2 regions of the Bradyrhizobium sp. AUGA SZCCT0105 genome follow, and region 2 is predicted to be linked to the other one. Evidence: riboswitches for the same ligand, from Rfam matches in the RefSeq annotation. Region 2 holds a riboswitch; the other holds the start of a gene.
What was found. Region 2 has a riboswitch for S-adenosylmethionine ahead of JQ573_RS31595 (homoserine O-acetyltransferase). Riboswitches for the same ligand answer to the same signal wherever they lie in the genome.
Positions count from the first base shown of each region.

Region 1: linked by a shared signal. The riboswitch ahead of JQ573_RS36960 (O-succinylhomoserine sulfhydrylase) and the one ahead of JQ573_RS31595 (homoserine O-acetyltransferase) in region 2 are both predicted to bind S-adenosylmethionine.

Region 1 is NZ_JAFCMK010000015.1:814-16,189, reverse strand. Features, by position in the region: gene JQ573_RS37020 (NADH:flavin oxidoreductase/NADH oxidase) at 1-531, opposite strand, end outside; gene JQ573_RS37015 (LLM class flavin-dependent oxidoreductase) at 780-1,799, shown strand; gene JQ573_RS40960 (DUF3551 domain-containing protein) at 2,227-2,478, opposite strand; tRNA gene JQ573_RS37005 (tRNA-Gly) at 2,554-2,627, opposite strand; gene JQ573_RS37000 (4-amino-4-deoxy-L-arabinose transferase) at 2,736-4,286, opposite strand; partial or broken gene JQ573_RS36995 (methylated-DNA--[protein]-cysteine S-methyltransferase) at 4,451-5,030, shown strand; gene JQ573_RS36990 (AraC family transcriptional regulator) at 5,040-5,879, shown strand; gene JQ573_RS36985 (VOC family protein) at 5,937-6,296, shown strand; gene JQ573_RS36980 (SRPBCC family protein) at 6,431-6,847, shown strand; gene JQ573_RS36975 (MATE family efflux transporter) at 7,165-8,607, opposite strand; gene JQ573_RS36970 (hypothetical protein) at 8,727-9,776, opposite strand; gene JQ573_RS36965 (2'-deoxycytidine 5'-triphosphate deaminase) at 9,938-11,044, opposite strand; SAM riboswitch at 11,167-11,246, shown strand; gene JQ573_RS36960 (O-succinylhomoserine sulfhydrylase) at 11,323-12,531, shown strand; gene JQ573_RS36955 (SDR family NAD(P)-dependent oxidoreductase) at 12,586-13,359, opposite strand; gene pimD (pimeloyl-CoA dehydrogenase small subunit) at 13,490-14,635, opposite strand; gene pimC (pimeloyl-CoA dehydrogenase large subunit) at 14,788-15,376, opposite strand, start outside.
Region 2 is NZ_JAFCMK010000008.1:98,910-114,285, forward strand. Features, by position in the region: gene JQ573_RS31540 (M23 family metallopeptidase) at 1-1,229, shown strand, start outside; gene JQ573_RS31545 (SPW repeat protein) at 1,413-1,775, shown strand; gene JQ573_RS31550 (hypothetical protein) at 1,871-2,137, shown strand; gene clpB (ATP-dependent chaperone ClpB) at 2,190-4,841, opposite strand; gene JQ573_RS31560 (XRE family transcriptional regulator) at 5,034-5,597, opposite strand; gene JQ573_RS31565 (GNAT family N-acetyltransferase) at 5,655-6,170, shown strand; gene JQ573_RS31570 (MOSC domain-containing protein) at 6,227-7,009, shown strand; gene JQ573_RS31575 (YARHG domain-containing protein) at 7,144-8,076, shown strand; gene JQ573_RS31580 (TIGR02594 family protein) at 8,158-8,820, opposite strand; gene JQ573_RS31585 (alpha/beta fold hydrolase) at 9,052-9,924, shown strand; gene metW (methionine biosynthesis protein MetW) at 10,019-10,684, opposite strand; gene JQ573_RS31595 (homoserine O-acetyltransferase) at 10,681-11,886, opposite strand; SAM riboswitch at 11,970-12,049, opposite strand; gene JQ573_RS31600 (chorismate mutase) at 12,236-13,084, shown strand; gene hisC (histidinol-phosphate transaminase) at 13,109-14,206, shown strand; gene JQ573_RS31610 (prephenate/arogenate dehydrogenase family protein) at 14,215-15,147, shown strand.

The DNA.
Region 1 (15,376 bases), on a different contig from region 2:
GAAGCCGGCCTCCACCGCGCGCAAGGTGGCGCGCCGCCATTGCTCGCGCAACGCGGCGAGCTCGGCCACATCGAGGGCGTGCGGCATCAGCCAGCCTTCCTCCATCGGGATTGCGCTCGGCGCCACGGTGCGCCACGGCAGATCGCCGCGGGCGCGGTCGGCTTCGTCGAGTGCGGCATTGCCGTACCAGGGGCGCTGCATGCTGGCCTTGCGGCCGGCATGCGCGAGCTGGATCGAGGGCACCGCGCCGTTGTCCTTCAGGAACGCGGCGATGCGTTCGAGCGGCGCGATCTGCTCGTCGTTCCAGATACCGACATCGCCATGGGTGATGCGTCCCTCGGCGGTGACCGCCGCGGCTTCGACCATCACGAGCCCGGCGCCGCCCTGGGCGAACTTGCCGAGATGCACGAGGTGCCAGTCATTGGCGAGACCGTCGGTTGCCGAATACTGGCACATCGGTGAAATCAGGATGCGGTTTCGGGAGGTCACGCCGCGAAGCGTGATCGGCTGAAACAGAAACGGCTGCGACATCGGGTCCTGCGGGAACGTGGTGGCGGGAGAAAATCGTGGCCGAAAACTAGGCGGCGCGCGAGCTGATCGCAAGCCGCACTGTGGCGCAGGCGGCAGGACCAGCGCGCATGCAGCGCGTGCACGGCGGCGCGGTCCGCAAAACCCGCAACACTTGCCGCACGAATTTTCCCCGGTTGGTAAACATTTTCCGTCATCGCCGGGTCACGCCACGGATCGCAATTCGCGCCTGATATGCCTACATTGCCGACATGAAAAAAATCGGATTCCTGTCGTTCGGGCACTGGACGCCCTCCCCGCAATCCCAGGCCCGCTCGGCCGCGGATGTGCTGCTGCAATCGATCGACCTCGCGGTCGCCGCCGAAGAGCTCGGCGCGGACGGCGCGTATTTTCGGGTCCATCACTTCGCCCGCCAGCTGGCCTCGCCCTTCCCGCTGCTGGCGGCGGTCGGCGCCAAGACCAGCCGGATCGAAATCGGCACCGCCGTGATCGACATGCGCTACGAAAATCCGCTCTACATGATCGAGGACGCCGGCGCGGCCGACCTGATCGCGCGGGGACGCCTGCAACTCGGCATCAGCCGCGGCTCGCCCGAACAGGTGATCGATGGCTGGCGCTATTTCGGCTATCAGCCCGGCGAAGGCGAGACCGACGCCGACATGGGCCGCCGTCACGCCGAGATCTTCCTCGATATGCTGCGCGGACAAGGTTTTGCGCAGCCGAATCCGCGGCCGATGTTTCCCAATCCGCCCGGCATGTTGCGGCTCGAACCGCTCTCGGAAGGCTTGCGCGAGCGCATCTGGTGGGGCGCCGGTTCGAACGCCACCGCGGTCTGGGCAGCAAAGCTCGGAATGAACCTGCAGAGCTCGACGCTGAAGAGCGACGAGACCGGAGAGGCCTTCCATATCCAGCAGGCCGCGCAGATCCGGGCCTACCGCGCCGCATGGAAGGAGGCCGGCCACACCCGCGAGCCGCGGGTCTCGGTCAGCCGCAGCATCTTCGCACTGGTCGACGACCGCGACCGCGCCTATTTCGGCAACGGGCAGGAGGAAGACCAGATCGGCTTCATCGACGAGCGGACGCGCGCGATCTTCGGCCGCGGCTACGCCGCCGAGCCGGAGAAACTGATCGAGCAGCTCAAGACGGACGAGGCGATCGCGGAGGCCGACACCCTGCTGCTGACGGTCCCCAATCAACTCGGCGTCGCCTACAACGCGCATGTGATCGAGAGCATCTTGACTCACGTCGCGCCCGCCATGGGATGGCGCTGATCACCCCCGAAGGATGACGCAACCTCGGCCACTTGCCGGCCGCTCTCGCATTCCGGCGGAACTCCGTTCTCAAACGCGGAGAACTACGGAAACATAACTGCGCCTTGTGAGAAGAACAGGTCGAGTACAGTGCGTTAGGCGCGGACGTTGCGTGAACAGACCGCCGTAATATCCCGGAATCATCGCGCGAGGCCGGTTTGTGGATTTGCCCAGGTCAGGAATCCCGATCGCGATTGCGGCGCGTGAGATCGAGGCGATCGACATGCTCATCAATCCGCCGGTTCAGTTCCTGATCCTCGCTCGAATTCCTGCCGCGACGGGCGCGAACGACAAATGCGCATCCGATCACAACAATCGCAAACAGCCCGTAGTACCACCATTCCATACATTGATCTCAAATGAACGCTCGCGGTTACGAGCGGAAGGGTCATCGTTCGGGCCCGCCGCGATGCACCGGTCTTGGTGCATAAAAAGGATTAACCAGGCAGGTTGCCGGATTCCCCGCAGCGCTGGCCTGGCACTCCTTCATCGACATGAAGATACAATCCATTCGATCGCCGACCAGTTCCCCGTAAACACGCATGCAGACCGGGTAGCGAGGATCATACATTTGTGCCGATGCCGGCTTCGTCGTGCAAAGCGCGCCCAGCGCGAGCAGCAGCGCTCCAAGCAACCTCACGTCGAGTCTCCGGCTATTGTCGAGAAATACATTGTCTCGCCGACAAGACCGTCCCGCGCTATTTAGCTTTGGGGCTGGAGCGGGCGAAGGGAATCGAACCCTCGTATGCAGCTTGGGAAGCTGCCGTTCTACCATTGAACTACGCCCGCGATCTCAATTGCTTGAGGTCGACCTTATGGGTGCGACCGCCGGACCATAGCCCGGGCCGAGGCAGAGGATCAAGCGTGCATTGACACCGATCATAGCAGCGCCACCCGCTACCAGCCTATCCTCACAAGCACGTCATTGATCACAAAGGGCGCAGCGGCGGATGCGTCGCAGCTTCCGCCGCGTGCATAGATGCAGGCATCGCTGAAGCCGACGCGGGCGCAGCTTTGCCGAGAAAAATCCGCCGGCAGATCGCCTGCGGCCTCGGGCCGCGCAAGAATGCGATTGAAGGCCGGCTTGGTTGCCCGCAGCAGCAGCGGCGGCAGGATCAGCTCGGCGAGCGGATCGGCGGACTGCAGCGCATAGAGCGGCACCGGGCCGACCAATCGTTCCCGCCCCGGCAACTGCTGGAAGCGAACGTCATAAAGCGCAAGGCCGCACATCTGCGGATCGCTGCGCAGCTCAGCCGCGAGCCGCGCAGCACCGACGCCGCGCGTCCAGTACTCGCGCATATCTTCGCTGGCGCCGGCCAGCGCCACCGACAGCAGCGCCCAGCCGCCGAGGACGATCGGCAATGCCCAGCGGCGCCACGCAACCTTCGTGCGCAGCCATTGGACCCAATCGGCCGATCCCAGCGCCGCGACGATGGTGAGCAGCACCACCGACAGGAAGATGAAGCGGTATTCCTTGTGCGCGATCAGGCTGTGGAAGACGAGGTTGACCAGCGCCACGGTCGCGAGCAGCGGTGCGTGCCGCCAGCCGCGCCAGATCGCAGCAAGCGGGAGCAGGATCGCCACCGACCACACGGTCATGAAGTCGATCAGATAGGCCGACGGCGGCGACACGCCGAATTCGATGGCGCGATCGTGGACAAGGTTTTCCCTGATATTGGCGATCAGCCACGCGAACGGCACGCTGCCATGCGCAAGGTCGATCGCGGCGGCGAGCAGAAGCGCAACCAGCCCGCCGGCGACCAGCGGAACCAGGTTTCGCCAGCGCGTCCAGCACGCCCCGAGGGCAAGCACGGCGATGGCCGGCGCAAACTGGAAGCGGCAGACAAAGGCGAAGGCGAGCAAGGCGCCGCCGATCGCGAGACGCCGCGGTGACGGACGATCGGTGACCAGCAGCGCCGCCGGAACGATGAGCGCCGTCGCCAGCGGCTCGCCCAATGTGTGTGGCGCGAGCATGATCAATTCGAACCAGACCGCGGCCGCGAAGGCCGTGACGACGGCATGGGTTCGCGAGACCCGCGCGCCAAGCAGCCAGGCGCTGACCACGATCGACAGCGACGCGCATGCGGCGATCAGGCGCGGCACCAGGAACGCACCCGCGCCGGCAGGCGCAATCGCATCGCCGAGGGCAACCGGCCCGGCCATCAATGTCGGCAGGAACCAGCCGCGAATGCCGTCGCGCCATTCCCACGTCAAAATGCCGTCATGGCCGAGCATCCGCCACGCCGGCTCGAGATACTGAAAGGTCTCGTCGGGATAGATCACGTTGGGCCAGACGGCGGCCGCAAGGCGCAACACCAACGCCAGCAGCAGCAACGCAAAGAGCGGGTGAACACGCCCGCTCGCGCGCGCGGCCATGCCTGCGCTGCCGGGCGCGGCTTCGGCGCTCGTGCTCGTCATCGTTCCGCCGATCGTCTTTTGCAGCAGCATGCCGGCGACCAGATAGCGGGCAAAGCCTTTAAGATGCGTGACCGGAGGATGCGTGACTGGACGTTGGCGGGGTCACACAGCACCGGCCGCGACATGCTTAATCAATCGTCAAGATTCCGGACGCGCCGGACCGCGGCGATGTTATGCTCGCATGTGGGGGCGTCATGGCGGGGCGTGGGTACACCATTTTCGACACGGCAATCGGCCGGTGCGGCATCGCATGGGGGCGAAGGCGGCGTGGCCGGTGTGCAGCTTCCCGAGCTCCGCGAAATCGAAACCCGCAAACGGCTGTTCCGGCACTACCCTGACGCGCGCGAGATGCGGCCCCCCGAGGAGATCGAGGTCGCGATCGAGGGCATTGCAGCGATCTTGCGCGGCGGCGATGCCGATCTCACAGGCGTTGCGCTCGACATGAGCGGCATCCCGGCCTTCAACCAGCGCGTCTACCAGACCGTCCGCAATATTCCCCGCGGCGAGACCCGGACCTATGACGAGGTGGCGGGCGCCCTGCGCACGTCCGGCGCGGTCTATTCGGTGGCGCAGGCGCTCGGCCGCAATCCCTTCATGATCATCGTGCCCTGCCACCGCGTGCTCGAGGCGGGCCACTATGCCGACCGGATCTCGCCGAACGGCGGCAGCGTCTCCAAGCGGCGACTGCTCTCGATCGAAGGCGCCCAGCCGACCATCAGCAAGACCCTGTTCGACGTGCTGCTGCCCGTTGCGCGGCCCCGACCGCAAGCCTAGATCTGGGGTATGACCCGGACCACGCTGTTGCAGCGCGATCGCATCACGGTGAACGAGTTTCGCTGCACGGCGGAGCCCGGCGACAAGCCGTTCGTCGAGCAGTTCGCCTGCCACTCCGTGTCCTATGTGCGCAGCGGCAGCTTTGGCTGCCATTGCCGCGGCCGTTTCCATGAGCTGGTGGCAGGCTCGATCCTGGTCGGCCATCCCGGCGACGAATACACCTGCACGCACGACCATGTGGTCGGCGACGAATGCCTGTCGTTCTTCCTCGACCCGGAGCTCGTCGAGACGATCGGCGACCGCACCTCGGTCTGGCAGGTCGGCTCGGTGCCGCCGCTGCCGGAATTGATGGTGATCGGGGAGCTCGCCCAAACGGCGGCAACTGGCAACAGCGACGTCGGCCTCGACGAGATCGGCCATCTCCTCGCCAGCCGCCTTGTCGAGCTGGTGTCCGACCGCAAGGCGAAGCCCCTCACCGCCGGCCTGCGCGACCGCCGCCGTGCCGTTGAAGCGGCGCTGTGGATCGACGCCAATTCGCACCATCAGATCGATCTCGACGATGCCGCGGAGCAGGCTGGCTTAAGCACCTTCCATTTCCTGCGGCTGTTCTCCGCGGTGCTCGGGGTGACCCCGCATCAATATCTCGTGCGTTCGCGGCTGCGGCATGCGGCGCGGCGGCTGGTGGACGACAACAGCCCGGTCACCGATATCGCCTATGACGTCGGCTTCGGCGATCTCTCCAATTTCGTGCGCAGCTTCCACCGCGCCGCCGGCGCCTCGCCACTGAAATTCCGCCAGGCCTCCCGCGGCGACCGCAAGATTTTCCAAGAACGTCTCGCGCTGCAATAGCTAGGTTCGCTCCGGTCCGCGCGTCGATCGACGCGCCCAACGACTGGAGACCCCATCATGTACGACCACATCGGATTGCGCGTCGCCGACCTCGACGCCAGCGTGCGTTTCTACACCGCGGTGCTGGCGCCGCTTGGCTTCGTGCTGTGCTCGCGCGACGACAGCGGTGCGGGCTTCGGCCCCAAGGGCGAACCCGCGCTCTGGCTGCATCTGCACAAGGGCAAGGCGCAAGGCGGCGCCCACATCGCGTTCCGCGCCCCGAACCATGACGCGATCAAGACATTCCACAGCGAAGGCGTGAAGGCCGGCGGCAAGGACAACGGCGCGGCTGGCCATCGCAAGGACTACAGCCCGACCTACTACGCGGCGTTCCTGCTCGACCCCGACGGCAACAATGTCGAGGCGGTGTCTACCTAGCGCATGCCACAAACTCCGCCGTCATTGCGAGCGGAGCGAAGCAATCCATTGCGCCGCATGTGAGGAGGCATGGATTGCTTCGTCGCTACGCTCCTCGCAATGACGACGCATCTGAAACCAACAAGGACTTAACGATGGCTTCCATTCACAAGGATATCCCGATCGACGCGCCGGCCGATCATGTCTGGGACGCACTGCGCGATTTCGGCGCGCTGCATACGCGGCTGGTGCCAGGCTTCGTCACCGACACGCAACGCGACGGCGACGTCCGCACCGTCAACTTCGCCAACGGCACCGTGGCGCGCGAGACGCTGGTCGATTGCGACGACACGCGACGTCGGCTGGTCTATGCAATCACCAGCGAGCGGGTGAAGCAGCATTCCGCCTCGGTGCAGGTGTTTGCCGAGGGCGATACGCGCTGCCGGGTGGTGTGGATCGCCGATGTGCTGCCGCACGAGATCGCGCCCTACATGGACGCGCAGATGGACCTCGGCGCGGCGGCGATGCAGGCCGCACAGGCCAAATCGGCCAAGGAGAAGAACGCGGCGTGAATCCTGTAGGCCGCGCCCAAACTGTGACCGTCACCCTGAGGTGGATGCTTCTTCAGCGGCCCTCCAGCGACAAAGGCGAAGCCTTTGCGCGGGGATGACGATGTGTGATTGTAGCGAGCCGCCTCCCCACGCCGTCGTCCTGGCGAAAGCCAGGACCCATAACCACCGAATTCGATTGAGAGTGCGATAGTGGCCCCAGCGTCGCACAACAACAAGCGGTTGGGGTAATGGGTCCTGGCTTTCGCCAGGACGACGCTGAATACATTCACATTCTCTCAGGACGACGGTGTGAGAGCCCAGACGGCCCTTTCAGCGATTCAAGACAACGCCGGCCGCACTTCCGCGACCGGTGCAGATCTGCCCCAGCGCGTCAGGATCACGCTGAGGCAGGAGAGCACGCCGAGCACGCCCATCGACGCGGCGGCGAGTGCGAAGAAGTCTTGCGCACTCGCCTCATGGGTCGACAGCCACCAGCCGCCGGCGCCGATGAAGATCAACCGCGCGGTCTGCGCCAGCACCGGACCCAGCACCTTCGCAGCACCTTGCGAGGAGAAATACATCGACATTGCGAGGCCGATGAAAGCGTACATCGGCGCGGCGGTCGAGAGGTACTGATGGCTGGTCGCCCGCACATGCGGATCGTTGGTGAAGAGGTTGACCCAAAGATCGGGGAAGACGGCGATGAAGCTGCCGACCACACCGACCGCGAGGAACGACAGCGTGCCCGCGGTCCAGGCGATGCGCCGCGCCCGCGCGACGCGTTCGGCCCCGACGGCCATGCCGATCATCGGCACCGAGGCGATGCCGACCGCGAACGCCACCGAGGTCAGCATGAATTCGAGCCGCGCGCCGATGCCGTAGCCGGCGAGCACCGCGGTGCCGAACTGCGCCAGCATGTGGGTGAAGATCGAGATCGTCAAAACCGATTGCAGCGGCGAGAAGCAGGAGATTGCGCCGACCTTGAGGATGTCGATGAACATCGCCCATTGCACGCGCAACCCCCTGAGTTTCGGCTTCACACGGGCGCGGCCCGAGAACAGATACCAGCCCATCACGCTGATGCTGATCGAATAGGCGATCAGCGACCCCGCCGCGACGCCGCGCATGCCGAATTGCGGCACCGGCCCGAGGCCGAGCCCAAGCGTGCCGCCGAGAATGATCTGGCACACCGCCGAGGACAGGATCATGGTCGACGGCAGCTTCATGTTGCCGGTGCCGCGCAGGATGCCGGCCATCGTGTTCATCAGCCAGGGCAGGATCGCGCCACCGAAGAAGATCTGCGAATAGGCGATCGCCTGCGCCAGCACATTGCCGCGGCCGCCGAGCAATTCGAGCAGGCGCGGACCGAAGGTCAGCATGCCAAGCATGAAGGTAAGACCAAACGTCAGGCCGATCAGCAGCGCATGCATTGCAAGTGTCGAAGCGCGCTCGATCTCGCCGGCGCCGAGCGCGCGCGCGATCGCGGATGCGACACCGCCGCCCATCGCGCCACCGGACATCGTCATGGTGAGGATCACGCAGGGAAACAGCAGCGCCATCGCCGCGAGCGACTCGACGCCGAGCCGGCCGATATAGGAGGTCTCCGCGATGACGACGCAGGTGCCGGCGGAGAGCGCGATCACGTTCGGCCATGCCAGCCACAACAGCGTGCGCAAAATCGGCCCGTCGAGCAGCGCGTTGCGCGCCGGCCTGGTCACCGGCGGCGGCAGCGGCCGTTCTTGTTCGTCGACAGGTATTTCGGCGAGGCCGAGGTCGGACATTTCTACTCCCACGCGCGATCTGGGGAGCCGCGCCATGGTGTTTCCCTACCATGGCGAACGCGGATTCCACGTGCGCGGGACGCAAGGGGGGCCTGCGTGATTGCAGGTGAACCTCTGATCTAGCCGATCGACCAGACGAACGACGCACCGGCAGCGCCATTCGGCTTCAGATGCACCGGAATATGCCGTCCGCAGCCAGCCGCGAGCCCTTCGAACAAGCCTGTCAGGACGCTGGCGCAGGCCGGGTGATAATCGGCCACGTCGGCCATCAGCTTCCAGCCCTGCTGGCGGATCTCGAACTGGCCCTCGGACTCGCTGATTTCAGCGACATCATCCTGCGACTCGAAGAGCGCACGCAGGAATGCGGCAAATTCCGCGGCACGGCCACGACGGCCATCGAGCGCCTCGGCGACTTCGTCGTAATACTGCATGCCAATGAGCTTGCCGGTGAGATGCAGCAGATAGCTCGCATCCTCGGGGCCGAACACCTGCACGATGACCGGCGCGGCGGTCTTCACATATTCCATCGCATAGTTGCGATAGGCCTTTTCCAGCCGCGGCTTCGGCCAGCTGTCGACCGGCAAAGCCGGCGCGGTTCTGGGATCGAACAGCGGCGCCTCGAGGTGGCGCGCGAACACCAGTCGCTGGTCGAGCTCGAGCGGATGATCGTATTCGCAGTAATAGCCCTCGAGCCCGTCCTGGCCGTCGACACTCTGCTTGGTGCAGACGAAGCCGAGCCTGAGATCGCCAAGCGCGACGCCATTGTTGGCGTGCCAGCCGCGCAGCATCGCGCGCGAGACCTCGCCGGGCACGCCGCAGATCGCCGTGCCCTTCCAGATCCAGCGCGGCGGCGGATAGCGGATCCAGGCCTTGCGGTCGGTCTCGTACATGTATTCGACATGCACGCCGCCGATCCAGTTGGAGAGATAGTGATATTGCGCGGCCGCGACCGCAGGCGGCAGCCCGTCGAGGCCGAGCTTCTTCAAGCCGGGCAGGAAGCGCTCCTGCTGCTGGCGGCGAAACACGCGGAAGACGAACTCGGCGGCGTCAGCGGTGCCGCGCCGCGTGACGACGGTGAGGATCAGCCCGGTGAAGAAGGCGTGATAGAGATCGGCGACGCTGCGCCACTTCCGCCACTGCGCTTCTTGCGCGCTTTCGCCTGCAGTCATGTTCGCTCCCTGGCTCTTGTTGGCGAGGTCGAGCTCGCATGCGCGATCGTAGCCCGGATGCAGCGAAGCGCAATCCGGGGCAGCTCGATCCGCGTATGCACCGTCCCGGATTTCGCTGCCGCTTCATCCGGGCTACGGAATTACACGCGCGCGAAACGGAATTACACGCGAAAATGCTTCGAGAGCTTCAGACCCTGCGCCTGGTAGTTCGAGCCGATGCGCTGGCCGTAGAGCGCGTCGGGACGCTCGAGCATGCGTTCGTAGACGAGGCGGCCGACGATCTGGCCATGCTCGAGAATGAACGGCACCTCGCGCGAGCGCACTTCCAGCACGGCGCGCGCGCCCTTGCCGCCGGCACCGGCATAGCCGAAGCCGGGATCGAAGAAGCCGGCATAGTGGACACGGAATTCGCCGACCAGCGGATCGAACGGCACCATCTCAGCGGCGTAGTCCGGCGGCACCTGCACGGCCTCTTTCGACGCCAGGATGTAGAACTCGCCGGGATCGAGGATGAGGCTGCCGTCGGGCCGCGCCTTGATCGGCTCCCAGAACTCCTCGACCGAGTAGCCGCCGCGGCGATCGACATCGACCACGCCGGTGTGGCGCTTGGCGCGATAGCCGACGAAGCCGCCCGAGTTCTCGCCGGACAGATCGACCGACAGCGCGACGCCGTGGGTAAGGTCGGCATTGTCGGCATCGACCAGCCGCTCGGCAGCATGCAGCGCGTCGAGCTCGTCGGCAGTCAAGGTCGCCTCGCCGATCCGGAAACGGACCTGGCTGAGCCGCGAGCCCTCGCGCAGCAGCACGGGAAACGTCTTCGGGCTGATCTCGGCATAGAGCGGGCCGTGATAGCCGGCACCGATCATGTCGAAACGGCGGGTGCCGTCGGCGATCACGCGGGTGAACACGTCGAGCCGTCCGGTCGAGCTCTTCGGGTTGGCCGCGGCGACGATCTCCGGCGGCAGCGCGAGGCTCTCCAGCAGCGGCACGATGTAGACGCAATTGGTCTCCAGCACCGCGCCGTCGGACAGATCGATCTCGTGCAGCTTGAGCTGGTCGATCCGCTCGGCGACGGTGGCACCGGGCCCCGGCAGGAAGCTGGCGCGGACGCGGTAGGCGATGTCGCCGAGGCGCAGATCGAGGCTCGCCGGCTGGATCTGGCTCTCGACAAAGTCGTAGGCGGGCAGGATGAGGCCAGCCTCCGCCATCTCCGCGATCATGCGGTCGGGCAGGATTCCGTTGGATTCATCTTCCAGCGTGAACGACACGGCACGGTCCCTCAAGATGGCCCAAAATCATACTCTGAGCGGCCACCAAGCCCCAAATTATGGGCTTTTACGGGTTATCCGATGACCGTCTTGACGGAAAGGGCGCGAGGGAATATCAGCTGCACTTATCCCGTGGTGATTTGAGCCGGCCGGCTTGCAGCCACGTTAAATAAGTCGCTAAACAGGCCGGGGACAGTGTGATCCCGGCTTGTGGAGGTTTCTCCAGGCCGGTTTTTTTGTGGCCAGTTTCCGAGGGAAATGGCCACTTCGGAGGTCACATGTCTGAATCCAAGTCTTCTGAATCCAAGTCTACCGCCCGCTACCGTCCCGAAACCCGCCTCGTCCATGGCGGTACGCTGCGCTCGCAATTCGGGGAGACGTCGGAGGCGCTGTTTCTCACCCAGGGCTATGTCTACGACACCGCCGAGCAATGCGAGGCGCGCTTCAAGGGCCAGGATCCCGGCTTCATCTATTCGCGCTATTCCAATCCGACCATTGCGATGTTCGAGCGCCGCATGATCGAGCTCGAGGGCGCGGAAGCCGCGCGCTCGACCGCGACCGGCATGGCCGCGGTAACGACCGCGATCCTCGCGCCGCTGAAGGCCGGCGACCACGTGGTGGCGTCGAAGGCGCTGTTCGGCTCCTGCCTCTACGTCGTGCAGGACCTGCTGCCGCGCTACGGCATCGAGACGACGCTGGTCGACGGCCTCGATCTCGACCAATGGCAGCGCGCCTTGCGGCCGAACACCAAAACCTTCTTCCTGGAGAGCCCGACCAATCCGACGCTCGACGTGCTCGACATCGGCGCGATCGCCAAGATCGCGCATAGCGGCGGCGCCCGGCTGATCGTCGACAATGTGTTCGCGACGCCGATCTGGCAGAGCCCGCTGTCGCTCGGCGCCGACGTCGTGGTCTATTCCGCGACCAAGCATATCGACGGCCAGGGCCGCTGCCTCGGCGGCGTCATCCTGTCGTCGGAGGCCTTCATCGCCGAGCACATCCATAATTTCATGCGCCAGACCGGCCCGTCGCTGTCGCCGTTCAACGCCTGGGTGCTGTTGAAGGGACTCGAGACGCTCGGCATCCGCGTCCGCGCGCAGACCGAGAACGCGGCGAAGATCGCCGAGGCGCTGGCCAACCATCCGAAGATCACACGGCTGGTCTATCCCGGCCGCCCCGATCATCCGCAGGCCGAGACTGTGAAGAAGCAGATGGGCGCCGGATCGACGCTGGTCGGCTTCGAGGTGAAGGACGGCAAGGCCGGCGCGTTCCGCTGCCTCAACGCGCTGAAGATCTCGCGCATCTCCAACAATCTCGGCGATGCCAAGAGCCTGGTGACGCATCCCGCGACCACGACGCATCAGCGCCTGGCGCAGGAGGCCCGCGCCGAACTCGGCATCAGCGAAGGTTTTATTCGCTTCTCGGCGGGGCTCGAGCACCCCGACGATTTGATCGAGGACTTTGAGCGCGCGCTCGAGCAGGTTTGAGGCGAACACGCGTCGCGGCCGGGCTAACCCGGCCACGATGGCTTCTCTTGAGAACTACGTCGCAGCCGTCGTCACGCCGCCGTCGACCACGATGGTCTGGCCGGTCATGAAGGTCGAGGCATCGGAAGCAAGATAGGCCACCGCGCCCGCGATCTCGTCGGGCTCGCCGATGCGGCGGAGCGGTGTCGATGCGGTGCGGCGCTTCAGATTGTCCGGATCCTCCCACAGCGCGCGGGCGAAATCGGTCTTCACCAGGCCCGGCGCCACGCAATTGACGCGCACGCCCTTCGGGCCCCATTCGCCGGCGAGGCTGCGGCACAGCGCGAAGTCCGCCGCCTTGGAGATGCCGTAGGCGCCGATCACGGTCGAGCCGCGCAGGCCGCCGATCGAGGAGATGATCACGACCGAGCCCTTGCCGCGTTCGGCCATCTGCGGGATCGCCAGCGCGGAAAGCCAGATGTTGCTCTTGACGTTGGAGCCCATGATCTTGTCGAAGGCCTCGTCCGTGATGTCGAGCAGCGGGCCGTAATAGGGATTCACCGCAGCGTTGCAGACCAGGATGTCGATCTTGCCGTAGTGCTTGATCGTGCCGGAGATCAGCCCCTCGACCTCCGCGCGGCGCGCGATGTTGCAGGGGATGACGAGCGCATCGCCGCCGGCCTTCTTGATGCCATCGGCGACCTCCTGGCAGGCATCCGCCTTCCGCGAGGAGATCACGACCTTGGCCCCGAGTTTTGCGAGCAACTCCGCGGAGGAGCGGCCGATGCCACGGCTCGAGCCGGTGACGACCGCAACCTGGCCGGTGAGATCGAACGGGGTGTTTTTCATTGTTGTTTCCTCCAAGGCGTCATTCCGGGGCTCGCGAAGCGAGAACCCGGAATCCATCGAGCCGCATGGTTCGTGGTGGAATGGATTCCGGGCTCAGCCCTTCGGGCTGCCCCGGAATGACGGATGAGAGCTACGCCAACAGCCCGCCGCCCTCGCTGACGCGACGGAGGTGATAGTCGGTGTCGCCGAGCGTGTTCTCGATCATGGTCAGCCGCTTGAAGTAGTGGCCGATCTTGGCTTCCATGGTCATGCCGATGCCGCCATGAAGCTGGATCGACTGCTGGCCGACGAACTTCAAGGATTTGCCGACCTGCACCTTGGCGGCCGCGACCGCGGACGAGCGCTCCTTGGCATCGCTGAAGTCCGACGCCATGGTCGCGAACATCGACATGCTGCGGGCCTGCTCCAGCGCCACGAACATGTCGGCGGCGCGGTGCTGTAGGCTCTGGAACGAGCCGATCGCAACACCGAACTGCTTGCGGGTCTTGATGTACTCGACGGTCTCCTTCAGCGACTCGTCCATCGCGCCGACGGCTTCCGCGCACAGCGCAATGCGGGCTTCGTCCGCCACGCGCTCGATCAGGGGCAGGCCGTTCTCGGGATCGCCGATCGCAGCATCCGCACCCACCTCGACATTGGTGAAGGTGATGTCGGCCGCGTGCAGGCCGTCCTGGGTCGGATAGCCCTTTTTGGTGACGCCCTTGGCGTCCGCCGGAACCAGGAACACGCCGATGCCAGACTTGTCGCGCTGGCCGCCCTTGGTGCGCGCGGTCACGATCAGCGTGTCGGCGTTCTCGCCGTTCAGCACGACGAACTTCTCGCCGTCGATCACCCAACCGTCGCCCTTCTTCTTGGCCGTGGTCACGACGTCAAACAGGTCGTAGCGCGAGTTCTTCTCGAGCTGCGCAAAGCCGAAGGTCTTGCTGCCGTCAATGATGCCCGGGATGTACTTGGCCTTCTGCTCGGCCGAGCCGCCATGGCGCAGGAAGCCGCCGGCGACCACGACGGTGGCGAGATACGGCTCGACCACCAGCGCCTTGCCGAGCGCTTCCATCACGATCATGGTCTCGACCGCGCCGGCGCCGAAGCCGCCATCGGTCTCCGCGAAGGGCAGACCAAGCAGGCCCTGCTCGGCGAGCTTGCCCCAGAGCGCTTGGCTCCAGCCGCCCTTCTCCTTCATGTACTTCTTGCGCGCATCGAAGTCGTAGGCATCAGCCAGCAACCCGTCGACGCTTTCCTTGAGAAGCCGCTGCTCCTCGGACAGATCAAAATCCATGTTCGTTTCCTATTGTCAAAGTGCTGATGCCATCCGCGGCGTCATTCCGGGATGGCCTGAAGGGCCAGGCCCGGAATCCATACTCACGATGGTGGTTATGGATTCCGGGCTCTTCGCTACGCGAAGCCCCGGAATGACGATAATGGTGAGGCCTACAGCCCCAGCACCGCCTTGCTGATGATGTTGCGCTGGATCTCGTTGGAGCCGCCGTAAATCGAAACCTTGCGGTTGTTGAAGTAGCTCGGCGCGATCTGCGCGGTCCAATCCATGCTCTCGTTCGAGCCGGCGTCGCCGTGCTCGTCATAGGGCGCGGCGAACGGACCGATGATCTCCATCAGAAGCTCGGTGGTGGTCTGCTGGATTTCGGAGCCCTTGATCTTGAGCACCGAGGAAGCCGGATTGGGCTTGCCCTTGCCGTGCTTGCCTTCGTCGGCGACGACGCGAAGCTGGGTCAGCTCGAGCGCCTTCAGCTCGATCTCGCAGGCCGTGAGCTTCTCGCGGAACGACGGATCCTCGATCACCGGACGGCCGCCGGACTCGACCTTGGAGGCCAGCGCGCGGATGCGGCGCAGCCGCTCCTTCGACACGCCGACCCGGGCGATGCCGGTGCGCTCATTGCCGAGCAGGAATTTGGCGTAATCCCAGCCCTTGTTCTCCTCGCCGATCAGGTTCTCGTAAGGCACCTCGACGTCGTCGAAGAACACCTCGTTGACCTCGTGGCCACCGTCGATGGTCTGGATC
Region 2 (15,376 bases):
TGCCGAAGACCAAGGAGCAGGTCACCGGCGGCAATCCGGTCGGTGAACGGGTTCACCTCGTCAAGAAGGGCGACAGCATCACCTCGATCCTGCGCGATCAGGGCGCAACGCCCGACGAGGCCAAGGCGATTGCGGCAACGCTCGGCCCGCGCGGCCGCGACGGCGGCCTGAAGGAAGGCCAGAAGGTGCGAATCCTGATGGCGCCGTCAGCACCGGGCGCCCGGCTGCAACCCTATCGGGTGATCGTCGCCAACGACTCCGTCGTCGAAGCCGTCGCCGCACTGTCCGATATCGGCAGATACGTTGCCGTCGACGTGCAGAGCATGAACACCACGACCGATACCGCCGACAATTCCAGCGACGATGAAGAGGATGATGGCAGCGGCGTGCGGCTCTATCAGAGCATTTACGAGACCGCCCTGCGCAACAAGGTGCCGCCGACCGTCATCGACGACATGGTCAAGATCTACTCCTATGACGTCGATTTCCAGCGCAAGGTCCAGCCCGGCGACTCGTTCGACGTGTTCTATGCCGGCGAGGATGAGGGCGTCACCAGCACCGAAAAGACCGAAGTGCTCTACGCCGCGCTGACCGTCGGCGGCGAAACCAAGAAATACTACCGCTTCCAGAGCTCCGACGACGGCGTCGTCGACTACTATGACGAGACCGGCAAGAGCGCGAAGAAGTTCCTGGTCCGCAAGCCGGTCAACAACGCGATCATGCGTTCGGGCTTCGGCGGCCGCCGCCATCCGATCCTCGGCTACGTGAAGATGCACACCGGCGTCGACTGGGCCACCGCCTACGGCACGCCGATCTTCGCCTCCGGCAACGGCATGCTCGAGAAGGTCGGGTACGAGGGCGGTTACGGCAAATATATCCGCATCAAGCACTCCAATGGCTACGAGACGGCCTACGGCCATATGTCGGCCTTCGCCAAGGGCATGGAGATCGGCAAGAAGGTGCGGCAGGGCCAGGTGATCGGCTTTGTCGGCTCGACCGGCCAGTCGACCGGCCCGCACGTCCACTACGAAATCCTGGTCAACGGTCGATTCGTCGACCCTATGCGCGTGAAGCTGCCGCGCGGCCGGTCGCTCGAAGGCCCGATGCTGGCGGGCTTCGAGAAGGAGCGCGACCGGATCGAAGCCCAGATGTCCAGCCGCGGCAGCTCGCGCATCGTTTCGGATGCCACCGGCAGCGCGCCGATGACGCGGTCCATCAGCAACCGCTGATGATGCAAAAGGCCGGCCCGTCCGGCCGCGCAGATCCCAGGAAACGCTGCAGGCGCAGATCAGATGCGATGCCGTTTCGAGGCCATGACGCCGCCAGTTTCAGCAAATTTCGCGCCGTAGGATGGGAACCCGAACGGCGATCATCCAGTTGATTCAGCAGTAAAACCTCCAATGGAGGGTGTCATGGAGAACTGGACGAACGCAAGGTTGTGCGACGTCGCAAACCTGATCCTCGGCGCGATTCTCTTCCTCTCGCCGTGGCTGTTCAAGTTCGACGCCGGAATGGTTTCCACCAACGCCCACATCGTCGGCCTCGTGATGGCGATCCTTGCGATCGCCGCGCTCGCGGCATTCGCGGTCTGGGAGGAGTGGCTGAACCTCATCGTCGGGCTTTGGGCAATGGTCTCGCCCTGGGTCCTCGGGTTCCAGGCAATGACCACCGCGACGACCGTGCACGTGGTGATCGGCGTCGCCGTCGCGGTCCTTGCCGCGATCGAACTCTGGGCGATGTCACAGCATCCGCCTCGGCTCACAACACACAGCTGAGGCCTTGAAACGATGCATCCCTACCCGCTGGCGCGGATCGCCGGCGGGCGGGGGTTTGGTCGTGCTCAACGAAGATATGCACAAGGATTTGCGCCATGACCCAGCTCACCCGCGACGATGTGCTGAAGGCCGTCGGCCACGCCGACGATGTCACCATCGCCAGGATCATCGCATCCGGCGCCACGATCACCGAGCTTGCCGAAGCCCAGGCCTGGCTTGCCAATGACGAGCCGCTGATGAACGCCGGCAGGCCGCTGGCCACAGGCCGCACCCGCGAGCTGGTCGATATCCTGTCCGAACTCGAACCCGCCGATGACGACGAGCCCGGTCAGCTCGGTCCACCGATCGTCCCGCAGGACTAGCCTGGACAACAAAGCCCTCCCCGCGACCGCGGGGAGGGCTTTTGCATGCGCATCAGTTCAGCTTGCGCTTCGAGACCGGGGCATCGAACTGCACGATCTCGGCGGTGTTGGGCACCTGACCGTTGAAGGTCAGCACGTTGCCCTTCTCCGAAATCACCACGCGATCGCCGTCCTTGACCTCGCCGGCGAGGATCATCTCGGCCAGCGGGTCCTGCACGCTGCGCTGGATCACCCGCTTCAGCGGGCGGGCGCCGTAAGCCGGATCCCAGCCCTTTTCCGCGAGCCAGTTCCGCGCCTTCGGATCGAGCGTGAGCTCGATCTTGCGATCCTCGAGCAGCTTGGTCAGCCGCGCGAACTGGATCTCGACGATGCGGCCCATCTCGTTCCGCTGCAGCCGGTGGAACAGGATGATCTCATCGATGCGGTTCAGGAATTCCGGCCTGAAATGCGCCCGCACGACACCCATCACCTGATCGCGGACCGCCGCGGTGTCCTCGCCTTCCGGCTGATTCACCAGGAATTCCGAACCGAGGTTCGAGGTCATGATGATCAGCGTGTTGCGGAAGTCGACGGTGCGGCCCTGACCATCGGTCAGGCGGCCGTCATCGAGCACCTGCAACAACACGTTGAAGACGTCGGGATGCGCCTTCTCGATCTCGTCGAACAGCACGACCTGGTAGGGTCGGCGCCGCACAGCTTCGGTCAGTGCACCACCCTCGTCGTAGCCGACATAGCCGGGAGGCGCGCCGATCAGCCGCGAGACCGAGTGCTTCTCCATGTATTCGGACATGTCGAGGCGAACCATCGCGGTCTCGTCGTTGAACAGGTCAGCGGCGAGCGCCTTGGTCAGCTCGGTCTTGCCGACGCCGGTGGGACCCAAGAACATGAACGAGCCGGTCGGCCGGTTCGGATCCTGCAGGCCCGCACGGGCACGGCGCACCGCGGTTGCCACCGCACGCACCGCTTCGGCCTGGCCGACGACGCGCTTGGCAAGTGCGTCCTCCATTTTCAGGAGCTTGTCCTTCTCGCCCTCGAGCATCTTGTCGACCGGCACGCCGGTCCAGCGCGAGACGACCTGCGCGATGTGGTTGGCGGTGACTGCCTCCTCCATCATCTCGCCGCCGTTCGGCTTGCTGCTCTCCTGCGCTTCGATATCAGCGAGCTTCCTTTCCAGCTCGGGGATCCGGCCATAGGCCAGCTCGCCCGCCTTCTGGAATTCGCCGCGACGCTGCGCATTGGCAAGCTCGACGCGGAGCGCATCGAGTTCGCTCTTCAGCTTCTGGGCGTTGGAGAGCTTGTTCTTCTCCGCGCTCCAGCGCGCCGTCAGCGCCGCCGATCTCTCCTCGAGCCCGGCGAGCTCCTTCTCCAGGGTCTGCAAGCGGCTCTTCGAGCCGGCATCGTTCTCCTTCTTCAGCGCCTCCTGCTCGATCTTCAGCCGGATGATGTCGCGATCCAGCGAATCGAGCTCTTCAGGCTTGGAATCGACCTGCATCTTCAGCCGCGCCGCCGCCTCGTCCATCAGATCGATGGCCTTGTCGGGCAGGAAGCGGTCGGTGATGTAGCGATTCGACAGCGTGGTCGCGGCCACCAACGCGGAGTCGGTGATGCGTACGCCGTGATGCTGCTCGTACTTGTCCTTCAGGCCGCGCAGGATCGAGATGGTGTCCTCGACCGTCGGTTCGCTGACATAGATCGGCTGGAACCGGCGGGCCAGCGCGGCATCCTTCTCGACATGCTTGCGGTACTCGTCGAGCGTGGTCGCACCGATACAGTGCAGCTCACCGCGCGCGAGCGCAGGCTTCAGGAGGTTGGACGCGTCCATCGCGCCGTCGGTCTTGCCGGCGCCGATCAGGGTGTGCATCTCGTCGATGAACAGGATGATGCCGCCCTCGGCGGACGAGACCTCCTGCAGGACGGACTTCAGCCGCTCCTCGAACTCGCCGCGATATTTCGCGCCGGCGATCAAGGCGCCCATGTCGAGCGACAGCAGCTTCTTATCCTTCAGGCTCTCCGGCACGTCGCCGTTGAGGATGCGTAGCGCCAAGCCCTCGACGATCGCGGTCTTGCCGACACCGGGCTCACCGATCAGGACGGGATTGTTCTTCGTCCGCCGCGACAGCACCTGGATGGTGCGGCGGATCTCCTCGTCGCGGCCGATCACCGGGTCGAGCTTGCCGTCCCGCGCGGCCTGAGTCAGGTCGCGGGCATATTTCTTCAGCGCGTCGTAGGCGTTCTCGGCGGTCGCGCTGTCAGCGGTGCGGCCCTTGCGCAGCGCTTCGATCGCCGCATTCAGGTTCTGCGCCGTGACGCCGCCCTTGCTCAGGATGGAGGCCGCCTCGCTGCCTTTCTCGAGCGTGAGCCCGAGCAGCAGCCGCTCGACGGTGACATAACTGTCGCCGGTCTTGTCGGCGGCCTTTTCCGCCGCGTCGAAGGCGCGCGCCAGCTCCGGCGACAGGTAAACCTGTCCGGCACCATTGCCCGAAACCTTCGGCAGCTTGTTCAGCGCCTCTTCGGTCGCTTTCAGGATCGCTCTGGAATTGCCGCCCGCACGGTCGATCAGACCGCCGGCGAGCCCCTCATTGTCGTCCAGCAGCACCTTCAACAGATGCAAGGGCGAGAACTGCTGGTGACCGTCGCGCATGGCGAGCGATTGGGCAGACTGGATGAATCCGCGCGAGCGCTCGGTGTACTTCTCGATGTTCATTCGTTTTCCCTCGGCCTGCCATCGTCACCCATTCAGGCATGACAACGGCATCTTCATTGGGTTTTCCGCGGGCCGCGTTGACGTTCCTCAACCAGCCTCTGGTCGTCGCCATCATTTTTCAGGCTTGCCGCAGATGTGGGCACTTGGTTCCGAAACGGAAGAGCCACGGTCTGCGATTTCACCCGATGGAGCTCAGCGCCGCACGATGGCGACAAGGTAGCGGCAGGGCTGAGCAGTTTCGTTACGGAAGACGATGTCCGATGGCGGCCCGAGCTCGACGCGGTCACCCGCAGCGAGCTCATGGCGCTCCGCCCCTTCCATCAAGGTGAGGCGGCCGCTGATGACCCAGACCACCTGACGGATCAGGTGATAGGCGCTGGCGGGAAAACCGGCTTCCTGCCCGGCAGGCAGCTCGACCTCCACCAGCTCCAGCGGATTGGCCGGATGCAGAAACACCTGCCGCCGCAGATAGGCCGCCTTCGGATCGCGCCACACCGGCTGATCCTTGGCCCGCTGCAGGCGGGAACTGTGTGAGGCAACCTCAAAAAGTGCGGCCATGGTCAGGCCATAGGCCGTGGCAATCCGCGACAGCGTCGCCGCCGTCGGGCTGGCCTCCGCCCGCTCGATCTTGCTCAGCATGGCCTTGGACACGCCGGCCCGCCCGGCGAGTTCCGCCAGCGACCAGCCGCGGCCCTCCCGTTCAGCGCGAACCCGCCGCCCGAGAGCCTCATCAGGCCCGTCTTCTATAATTGACATGATGTCTTATATAGTAGACGATGGGGTCCGTTCAAGAGGTTTATCGAGGAACGACCAATGATTATCCGCCCCGCCACCGAGCAGGATATTCCTGCGATCACCGCGATCTTCAACGAGGCGGTCGCCAACTCGAACGCGATCTGGACCGAGAAGCAGGATTCCGACGCCGAGCGGCTGGCCTGGATGCAGGCGCGGCTGGCACTGGGCTATCCGGTGCTGGTCGCGGCCGATGGGCCTGTGGTGCTCGGGTACGGCACGTTCGGCGATTTCCGGGCCTTCCCGGGTTACCGCTACAGCGTCGAGCACAGCGTCTATATCCACGCCGATCATCGCGGCCACGGCCTTGGCCGCGTCATCGTCGACGCGCTCGTGGCCGCCGCGACGGCGCTTGGCAAGCACGTCATGATCGCCGGCATCGACGGCGGCAATCCCGCCTCGCTGCGGCTGCACGCGCAGGCCGGCTTTGTCGAGGTCGCGCGGATGCCGGAGGTCGGACGCAAGTTCGGCCGCTGGCTCGACCTCGTCTTCATGCAGCGCGTGCTGGATGCCGCAGGCGCGGCGCGGCCCGACTAGCTGCCTTCGCATCGGCGGCGGTTCTCCTCGCGCGCCAAACAGGCTAGAGCGGACGCATGGACAGCACGCACACCTCTTCCGCCCGGATCACCGGCATCTACCGCTATCCCGTCAAGGGTCTGACGCCCGAGTCCCTGCCCCGCGCCGAGCTCAAGGTCGGCGAGACGCTCCGCTCCGATCGCCGCTACGCGATCGAGAACGGCCCGAGCGGTTTCGATCCCGCGGCGCCGAAGTGGCTGGCGAAGCCGCATTTCCTGATGCTGCAACGGGACGAGTGGCTGGCGCCGCTGCGTGCCCATTTCGACGACGACAGCCACGTGCTGACCTTGCGCCGGGACGGCGCGATGGTGGCGCAGGGCGATCTCGAAACGGAAGCAGGGCGCGCGGCGATCGAGCGCTATTTCGCCGATCGTCACGCCGGCCAGATCAAGGGACCGCCCAAGGTGCTGGTGAGCCCCGGGCACAGTTTTTCCGACGTGCCGCGCAAGGTGGTCTCGATCATCAATCTGGCGAGCCTGCGGGCGATCGAGGAGATGGTGCAGGCGCCGGTCCATCCGCTGCGCTTCCGCGCCAACCTCTATGTCGAGGGCTGGCCGGCCTGGCATGACGCCAACCTGCTCGACCAGACCATTGCGATCGGCAGCGCACGGGCAAAAGTTGTGAAGCGGATCACACGTTGTGCAGCGGTCAATGTCGATCCCGATACCGGCGCGCGCGACCTCTCGGTCCCGAACACGCTGATGCAGCGCTTCGGCAACAACGAATGCGGCATCTACGCCGAGATCATCAGCGACGGCGGCGCGGCCGTCGGCGACACGATTGCCGCGGAACCGCACTAGGTCACGCCAGGTTCCGTATTCCTTGAAGACGGCATAAACGTGCATCGCATTGCAATGTTTGGTTGCGTGCAATAGACTTCACTCGACATTTTGAATTGCAGCAAATTTGTCGAAATTGATTGTACGGGGTTGCCATGAGCATGATCATGGTTTCGTACCGGCGGGTCGATCAGGATACAGCGGGCCGCATCGCCGACCATCTGATCGAGAAGTACGGTGAGAAATCCGTCTTCTTCGACGTCAACAGCATTCGCACCGGCGCCAACTTCGTCGACCGGATCGCCAAGGCCATCGTCGCCTGCGACATCGTCATCGCGGTGATCGGTCCGCATTGGATCGGCAAGACCGACGATGGGAAACCTGCGCGTCTGGAGGATCCCGCAGATTCCGTGCGCTTCGAGATCGAAACGGCGCTGAAGCACAACAAGACGCTGCTGCCGCTGCTGGTGAACGGCGCAACCATGCCGGAGGCCGCCGAGCTGCCGGAATCGCTTCGCTTCCTGCACTTCTGCAACGCCGCCCGGGTCGACTCGGGTCAGGATTTTCGCGTGCACATGACCCGCCTGATCGATACGATCAACGAGGTCCTGAGTGAGGCCGGGCGATCGCCGCTGCGTGAAGTTTCGCCGATCAAGCGCTACTGGAAGTACGGCGCAGGCCTCGCCGCCGCGGCATTGGCGCTGGCCGTCTGGACCGTCGGGCCCGCGTTCGAACATACCGTGGCGAAGTCAGGCGGGCAGGACGATCAGACCACCGTCGGACGCGCGACGCCGCCCGCCGTTCCGGCCTCCGTCACGCAGCGCGCCAAGGCGCATGACGGCTTTCTCTTTCCTGATTCCGATCGACGATTTCTGAGTGAGGCCGATCTCAAGGACATGTCGGCGATCGAGCTGCGGATCGCACGAAACGAGATTTTCGCGCGGCATGGCCGGTTCTTCAAGGATCAGGTGCTCGCGAACTACTTCTCGCAATTCGCCTGGTATCAACCCGCTGCGGTCGAAGTCCCCCTGAGCAACCTCGAGACGACCAACGTCGACACGATCGAGGCGAAGGAGCACGAGAAGTGAGGCCAGCCGGCAGTATCGGTTGATCTCGCACCGCGTATGACCACCTCCCCCATTCTCAGAGGAGAGGTGGCCAGTCCCTGATCAATTCGTCGGCATCACATAGGCGTAGATCCGGCCGCGCGAGACCGGCACCTCGCGGACGCGGTGGCTGCTGTTGCCCGAGATCATGATCGGATTGCCCTTGGCATCGACGCCGGTGATGATCCCGACATGACCGCCGCCACGGCGGCCCATCACGGCGATGGCGCCGACCTGCGGCCCGGAGACGCGCTGGCCGTATTTGGCGAACGAGCTCGCCATGTCGGAGCCGGTGCCGCGATGGCCGGTCTGCTGCAGCACCATGTTCATGAAGCGCGCGCACCACAGGCTGGAGCGGCCGGTCGGATTGCCGCCGAGATAGCGGCGCGCCGTGTCGACGATGCCGGATGAGCCGAAGCCACCTGTCGCGCTCACGTCGGAGTTGGACGCGGCCTCAGCGCTGCCCGGTAACACGGCTGCATTGGCCTCGCCAAAGCCGCCCGCCTGCATCTGGGCGCGACGCTCGGCACGCGACAGCCGCGCTGTGTGCCGGTAGTGATGATGAGCTGAATGCCGCGTGTGATGGCCGGCATGAGCCGAATGCGCGTGACGCGAATGGTGCGGACGGGCGGACGCCGGAACGGCGGAGATCACGGCGAGCGTGAGCGAACACAGAGCCAGCGCCAAAACTCGAAGCGACCGGCGATACGCAAGCAACTGAACCATACTTCACGAGACCCTCTGAAACGCCCCCCAACTCCCCGTCGCATTCCCAAGGGGATGCGGTGGTGGTTTTGAAGATCGGGATGTGGCGAGAGGAAGATTTCATGCGGCGTTGCGAAAACGATTTCGGGGTCATTCCGCGCAAATTCCATGACGAAAATAGCCAGAACTGCCGCATTGCAGCCGCGGAAATTAATTGCAAATCTGAGGGCGGCCAACGAGAGGAGAATTTCAATGCCCCATGCCATCACGAAAGATCATGTCCGCCTGCATTTCGAAGAGGCAGGCAGTGGGACCCCGATCATCTTCCTGCACGAGTTCGCAGCTGACCACACCAACTGGGAACCGCAGATGCGCTACTTCTCGCGCGGTCACCGCTGCATCGCCTATTCCGCACGCGGCTACACGCCGTCGGACGTGCCGCCGAGCGCCGACGTCTACACCTACACGCATTTCTACACCGACGCGCTCGCGGTGCTCGACCATCTCGGCATCGCGAAGGCCCATTTCATCGGCCTCTCGATGGGCTCCTATTCGTCGCTGCAGGTCGCGCTCAACGCACCTGAGCGTGCGCTGTCGATGACGCTGGCCGCGGTCGGCTCGGGCTCCAGCCTCGAGAATCTCGCTGCCTTCCGCGCGCAGTGCCGCGCCAATGCCGAGCAGCTCGAGTCCATCGGCTCCGCCGAAGTCGCCAAGGTGACCCGCGAGGCACCGAGCCGGATTCCGTTCCTGGTCAAGGACCCGCGCGGCCACGCCGATTTCTACGCCGCGCTCGCGCGCCACGACGCCAAGGGCTCAGCCAACACGATGCGCAGCTTCCAGGGCGGCAGGCCCTCGATCTACACCATGACCGCGGCCATCAAGCGCGCAGCGACGCCGGCGCTGATCCTGTGCGGCGACGAGGACGACAATTGCATCGCGCCGAGCATGTTCCTGAAGCAGCATCTGCCGGCCGCCGGCCTTTCCTTCTTCCCGAAATCCGGCCATGTGCTCAACCTCGAGGAGCCGGCGCTGTTCAACGAGATGGTCGAGCGCTTCATCGCACTGGTCGAGGCCGGCCGCTGGCCGGTGCGCGATCCGCGGTCGCTGGTGGCGGCGCCGGTGTGATCGATCGCCATTGCGAGCGAAGCGAAGCAATCCATCTTCCCACACGCGGAAGCATGGATTGCTTCGTCGCTATCGCTCCTCGCAATGACGGCAACTATTTCCCTTTCTCACCCCGGCTGAGCAGGAACACGCCCTGCTCGCCGAACATGTTCCACACCCACCATGGCAGGTTGAGCGGCACCGGGCGGCCGTAGAGATCGAGCGCCACCGCGCGCTCCATCTTGACGTTGATCTCCTCGCAGAGCTGCACGAAATCCTTGATGGTGCAGAAATGGATGTTCGAGGTGTCGTACCAGCTCGCGGGCAAATTCTCGGTCCGCGGCATGTGGCCGCCGATCAAAAGCTGCAGCCGCATCTTCCAGAACCCGAAATTCGGGAACGAGACGATCGCGCGATGGCCGATCCGCAGCAGATTCTCCAGCACCACCTTGGGCTGCCGCGTCGCCTGCAAGGTCTGCGACAGGATGACATAGTCGAACGCATCGTCGGGATAGTTGACGAGGTCGGTGTCGGCATCGCCCTGCACCACCGCGAGGCCCTTGGCAACGCAGCCATTGACGCCCTCGCGCGACAGCTCGATGCCGCGGCCGTCGATGCCGCGGCTCTCCAAGAGCTGCAGCAATTCGCCGTCGCCGCAGCCAACGTCGAGCACGCGCGAACCCGGCCGCACCATGTCGGCGACCAGCAGATGATCGGTACGATAGCCGCCGGTCCGCTCCGGCGCGACGCCCGGCAAGGGCAAGGTTTGCTGCATGCTCATGACTGGCCGTCGTCCTTCAGTCGGCGCGCCTTGCCCGCGGCCTGCAGGAAGGCACGGGAAATTTCGAGGAATTCCGGCACGTCGAGCAGGAATGCGTCATGGCCGCGATCGGTCTCGATCTCGGCGAACGACACCCGTGCGCTCGACGCGTTCAGCGCATGCACCAGCGCGCGCGATTCCGAGGTCGGAAACAGCCAGTCGCTGGTGAACGAAACCACGCAGAACCGCGTCTTGATGCCGGTGAACGCCTTTGCGAGCACACCATTATGGTCGGCAGCGATGTCGAAATAGTCCATCGCGCGCGTAAGGTACAGATAGCTGTTGGCGTCGAAGCGCTCGACAAAGGACGAGCCCTGGTAGCGCAGATAGCTCTCGACCTGGAAATCCGCATCGAACGAGAAGGTCGGCAGCTCGCGATCCTGCATCCGCCGTCCGAACTTGCGGTGCAGCGCGGCGTCCGAGAGATAGGTGATGTGCGCCGCCATCCGCGCCACCGCCAGTCCACGATGCGGATGGGTGTCCTCGTCGACATAGCGGCCACCGCGCCAGTCCGGATCGGCCATCACCGCCTGACGGCCGAGCTCGTGGAACGCGATGTTCTGCGCCGAGTGGCGCGTCGAGCAGGCGATCGCGAGCGTCGAGAACACGCGCTCGGGATAGGCCGCGGTCCATTGCAGCACCTGCATGCCGCCCATCGAGCCGCCGACCACGCAGAACAGCGTCGCAATGCCGAGGCGATCGATCAGCATCGCCTGCGCGCGCACCATGTCGGGGATCGTGATGATCGGGAAATCGAGCCCCCACACCTTGCCGGTCGCAGGATTCAGCGACGCGGGCCCGGTCGAGCCCATGCAGCCGCCGATCACGTTGGAGCAGATGATGAAGTATTGTTCGGGATCGATCGGCTTGCCGGCGCCGACCATGGTGTCCCACCAGCCGGGCTTGCCGGTGACGGGATGGGTGTTGTTGACGTGCTGATCGCCGGTCAGCGCGTGGCAGATCAGGATTGCGTTGGACCTGTCAGCATTGAGCTCGCCATAGGTCTGATAGGCGATCTGGAACGGCGCGAGATCGACGCCGCAATCCAGCTTCAGCGGCTGATCCATGCCGAACTTCGCCACCAATGACGACGGATGATCCGCCTCATGGGCGCGATCATCGCTGGACATCGGCGGGCTCGGTATCGGACGCACGTTGCTCATCTAGGCGACCCTGCCTCCGCGTGGGAGGGCTCGAACAGAAATCAGGCCATAAAAAACCCGGCCTGAACAAGGTTCGGCCGGGAGCTGATCTGTCCCCGGCCTGTTTAGCGAGTTGTTTAACGTGGCTGCAAGCCGGCCGGCTCAAATGACCACGGAGTAACGCGAACCTAGTCCTCAGGCCCCCCGTCGTCAAGGCGGCCAGTGAACCTCCCCTTGCCGGGCGCCGATGGTTAACCGAATGCGCAAGGCACGCCTGCGACGTTTCTCTTTGCTTTCGCTGGCCGTCTTTCCTAATCAGGGACCCTGTCTGGCACGGCATCGGGCCGCCCGGACGACAAGGTTTGAGAGCATGTCCAACCCACCCCCGTCGCCGCCCTCGCTGCAGGAGCTGCGCAAGGAGATCGATGCGATCGACGAGCAGGTTCACCGCCTGCTGATGGCGCGCGGCGACATCATCGACCGCCTGATCCAGGTCAAGAAGACCCAGGAGGTCGGCTCGGCGTTCCGCCCGGCGCGCGAGGCCAGCATGATGCGCGAGCTGGTGCGGCGCCATCGCGGCATCCTGCCGCTCGACACCATCGAGAGCATCTGGCGCGTCATCATCTCGACCTTCACCTATGTGCAGGCGCCGTTCGCGGTGCATGCCGATGTCTCGGTCGGCGAGTCCGCGATGCGCGACTCGGCGCGGTTTCACTTCGGCTTCGTGGTGCCTTACGTGTCGCATTTCAGCGCCCAGGCCGCGGTCGAGGCGGCGGCGAAATCGAAGGGCGACCTCGCGCTGGTCTCCGCGATCGCGAGCCGCACACCGTGGTGGAATGCGCTCGAGGCCGATGGCGCGCCGAAGATCATCGCGCGGCTGCCGTTCCTCGAACGCGCCGACCATCCCGCCGCGCTGCCGGTGTTCCTGATCTCGCGGGTCGCCGACGACGCTATGGTCACGGAGGTGCAGATCTGGAGCGTGCGTGTCTCCGGCTGGAACGCCGATGTCGCCCGGGCGCTGGCCCCGCTCGCCGAGATCGTCGCGGTCCCCGACACCGCGTTCGACGGCGCGGCTTTGCTGGTCTCGGTCACCGGGCACGATTTCGAGAAGATCAAGCTCGCCTTGATCGAGGCCGGCGCCTCGGTGCGCTCTTCGGCCCTCGTCGGCAGCCACGCAACGCGCTATACGGTGCCCTCTAACGGATCGGCCAAGAGCTAGCCGTCTGTATATCCGGAGTTGATGATGTCCCGCCCCGTGCCGAATCCCGGCATCCTCGATATTGCGCCCTACACGCCCGGCAAGAGCCCGGTGCCGGAACCGGGCCGCAAGGTGTTCAAGCTGTCCGCCAACGAGACGCCGTTCGGTCCGTCTCCGAAGGCGATCGCGGCCTACAAGGGCGCGGCTGACCATCTCGAGGACTATCCGGAAGGCACCTCGCGGGTGCTGCGCGAGGCGATCGGCCGTGCCTATGGGCTCGATCCCGACCGCATCATCTGCGGCGCCGGCTCCGACGAGATCCTCAATCTCCTGGCGCACACCTATCTCGCCCCCGGCGACGAGGCGATCTCGACCACCCACGGCTTCCTGGTCTACCCGATCGCCACCATGGCGAATGGCGCCAAGAACGTGATCGCGGCCGAGACCAATTTCACCGCTGACGTCGACGCCATCCTCAAGGTGGTGACGCCGCGCACGAAACTGGTCTGGCTCGCCAACCCGAACAATCCGACCGGCACCTATATCCCGTTCGACGAGGTTAAGCGACTGCGCGCCGAACTTCCGTCGCACGTGCTGCTGGTGCTCGACGCCGCCTATGCCGACTACGTCTCGCGCAACGACTACGAGCTCGGCATCGAGCTGGTCGCGACCACCGACAACACGGTGGTGACGCACACCTTCTCGAAGATCCACGGCCTTGCCGCGCTGCGGGTCGGCTGGATGTTCGGCCCGGCGCATATCGTCGATGCCTGCAACCGCATCCGCGGTCCGTTCAACGTCACGACGCCGGCGATGCTGGCGGCGGTGGCGGCGATCGAGGACTCTGCCCATGTGCAGATGTCGCGAACGCACACCGAACAGTGGCGCAACTGGCTGACCGAGGAGATCGGCAAGCTCGGGCTCAAGGTGACGCCGAGCGTCGCCAACTTCGTGCTGATCCACTTCCCGGCCGACAAGGGCAAGACCGCCGCGGAAGCCGACGCCTATCTCACGCGGCGCGGTCTCGTGCTGCGCGCGCTCAACAATTACAAGCTGCCGCATGCGCTGCGCATGACCATTGGCACCGAGGAAGCCAACCGCCTCGTGGTCGAGGGCTTGCGCGACTTCCTGGCCGGAAAGTGAACACCGACGTGACCACGGCTCCGCTCTTCAACCGCATCGCCCTGATCGGCTTCGGCCTGATCGGCGGCTCGATCGCGCGCGGCGCGCGCGCGCAAGGCCTCGTCGGCGAGATCGTGACCACCGCGCGCTCTTCGAAGACGCGCGCCCGCGTCGCCGAGCTCGGCATCGTCGATCGTGTCGTCGAGACCAATATCGAGGCGGTGAAGGATGCCGATCTCGTCATTCTCTGCATTCCCGTCGGCGCCTGCGGCCCGGTCGCGGCCGAGATCGCAGCCCACCTCAAGCCCGGCGCTGTTATCTCCGACGTCGGCTCGGTGAAGGGCGCTGTCGTCAAGGACATGGCGCCGCATCTGCCTGACGGCGTGCACTTCGTGCCGGCGCATCCGGTGGCCGGCACCGAGCATTCGGGACCGGATTCCGGCTTCGCCGAGCTCTTCATCAACCGCTGGTGCATCCTGACGCCGCCCGAAGGCACCGATCCCGCGGCGACCGACCGGCTGCGCGCGTTCTGGGCCGCGCTCGGCGCCAAGGTCGAGATCATGACGCCGGATCATCATGACCTCGTGCTTGCGATCACCAGCCATCTGCCGCATCTGATCGCCTACACCATCGTCGGCACCGCCGACGAGCTGGCGCAGGTGACCGAATCCGAGGTCATCAAGTTCTCCGCCGGCGGCTTCCGCGACTTCACCCGCATCGCAGCGTCCGACCCGACGATGTGGCGCGACGTGTTCCTCGCCAACAAGGACGCCGTGCTCGAGATGCTCGGCACCTTCACCGAGGATCTGTCGAAGCTGACCCGCGCGATCCGGCGCGGCGACGGCGACGCGCTGTTCGACCACTTCACCCGCACCCGCGCCATCCGCCGCGGCATCGTCGAGATCGGCCAGGATTCGGCTGCGCCCGATTTCGGCCGGCCGCATGCGAATTTGAAGAAGTAGCCGGGGCCCGCGATTTCTCCACTTGGTCGTCCTGGCGAAAGCCAGGACCCATTGCCACCGCATTGGGTTGTGAACGGGACCGCAGCCCAGCGTCGCACGACAACTGACACTTGGGGTAATGGGTCCTGGCTTTCGCCAGGACGACGATGAGGATGGTTCTCGCGCGATACGACGCACCGTCATTGCGCACTTCATCTCGGTGTCATCACCCGGCTCGACCGGGCGATCC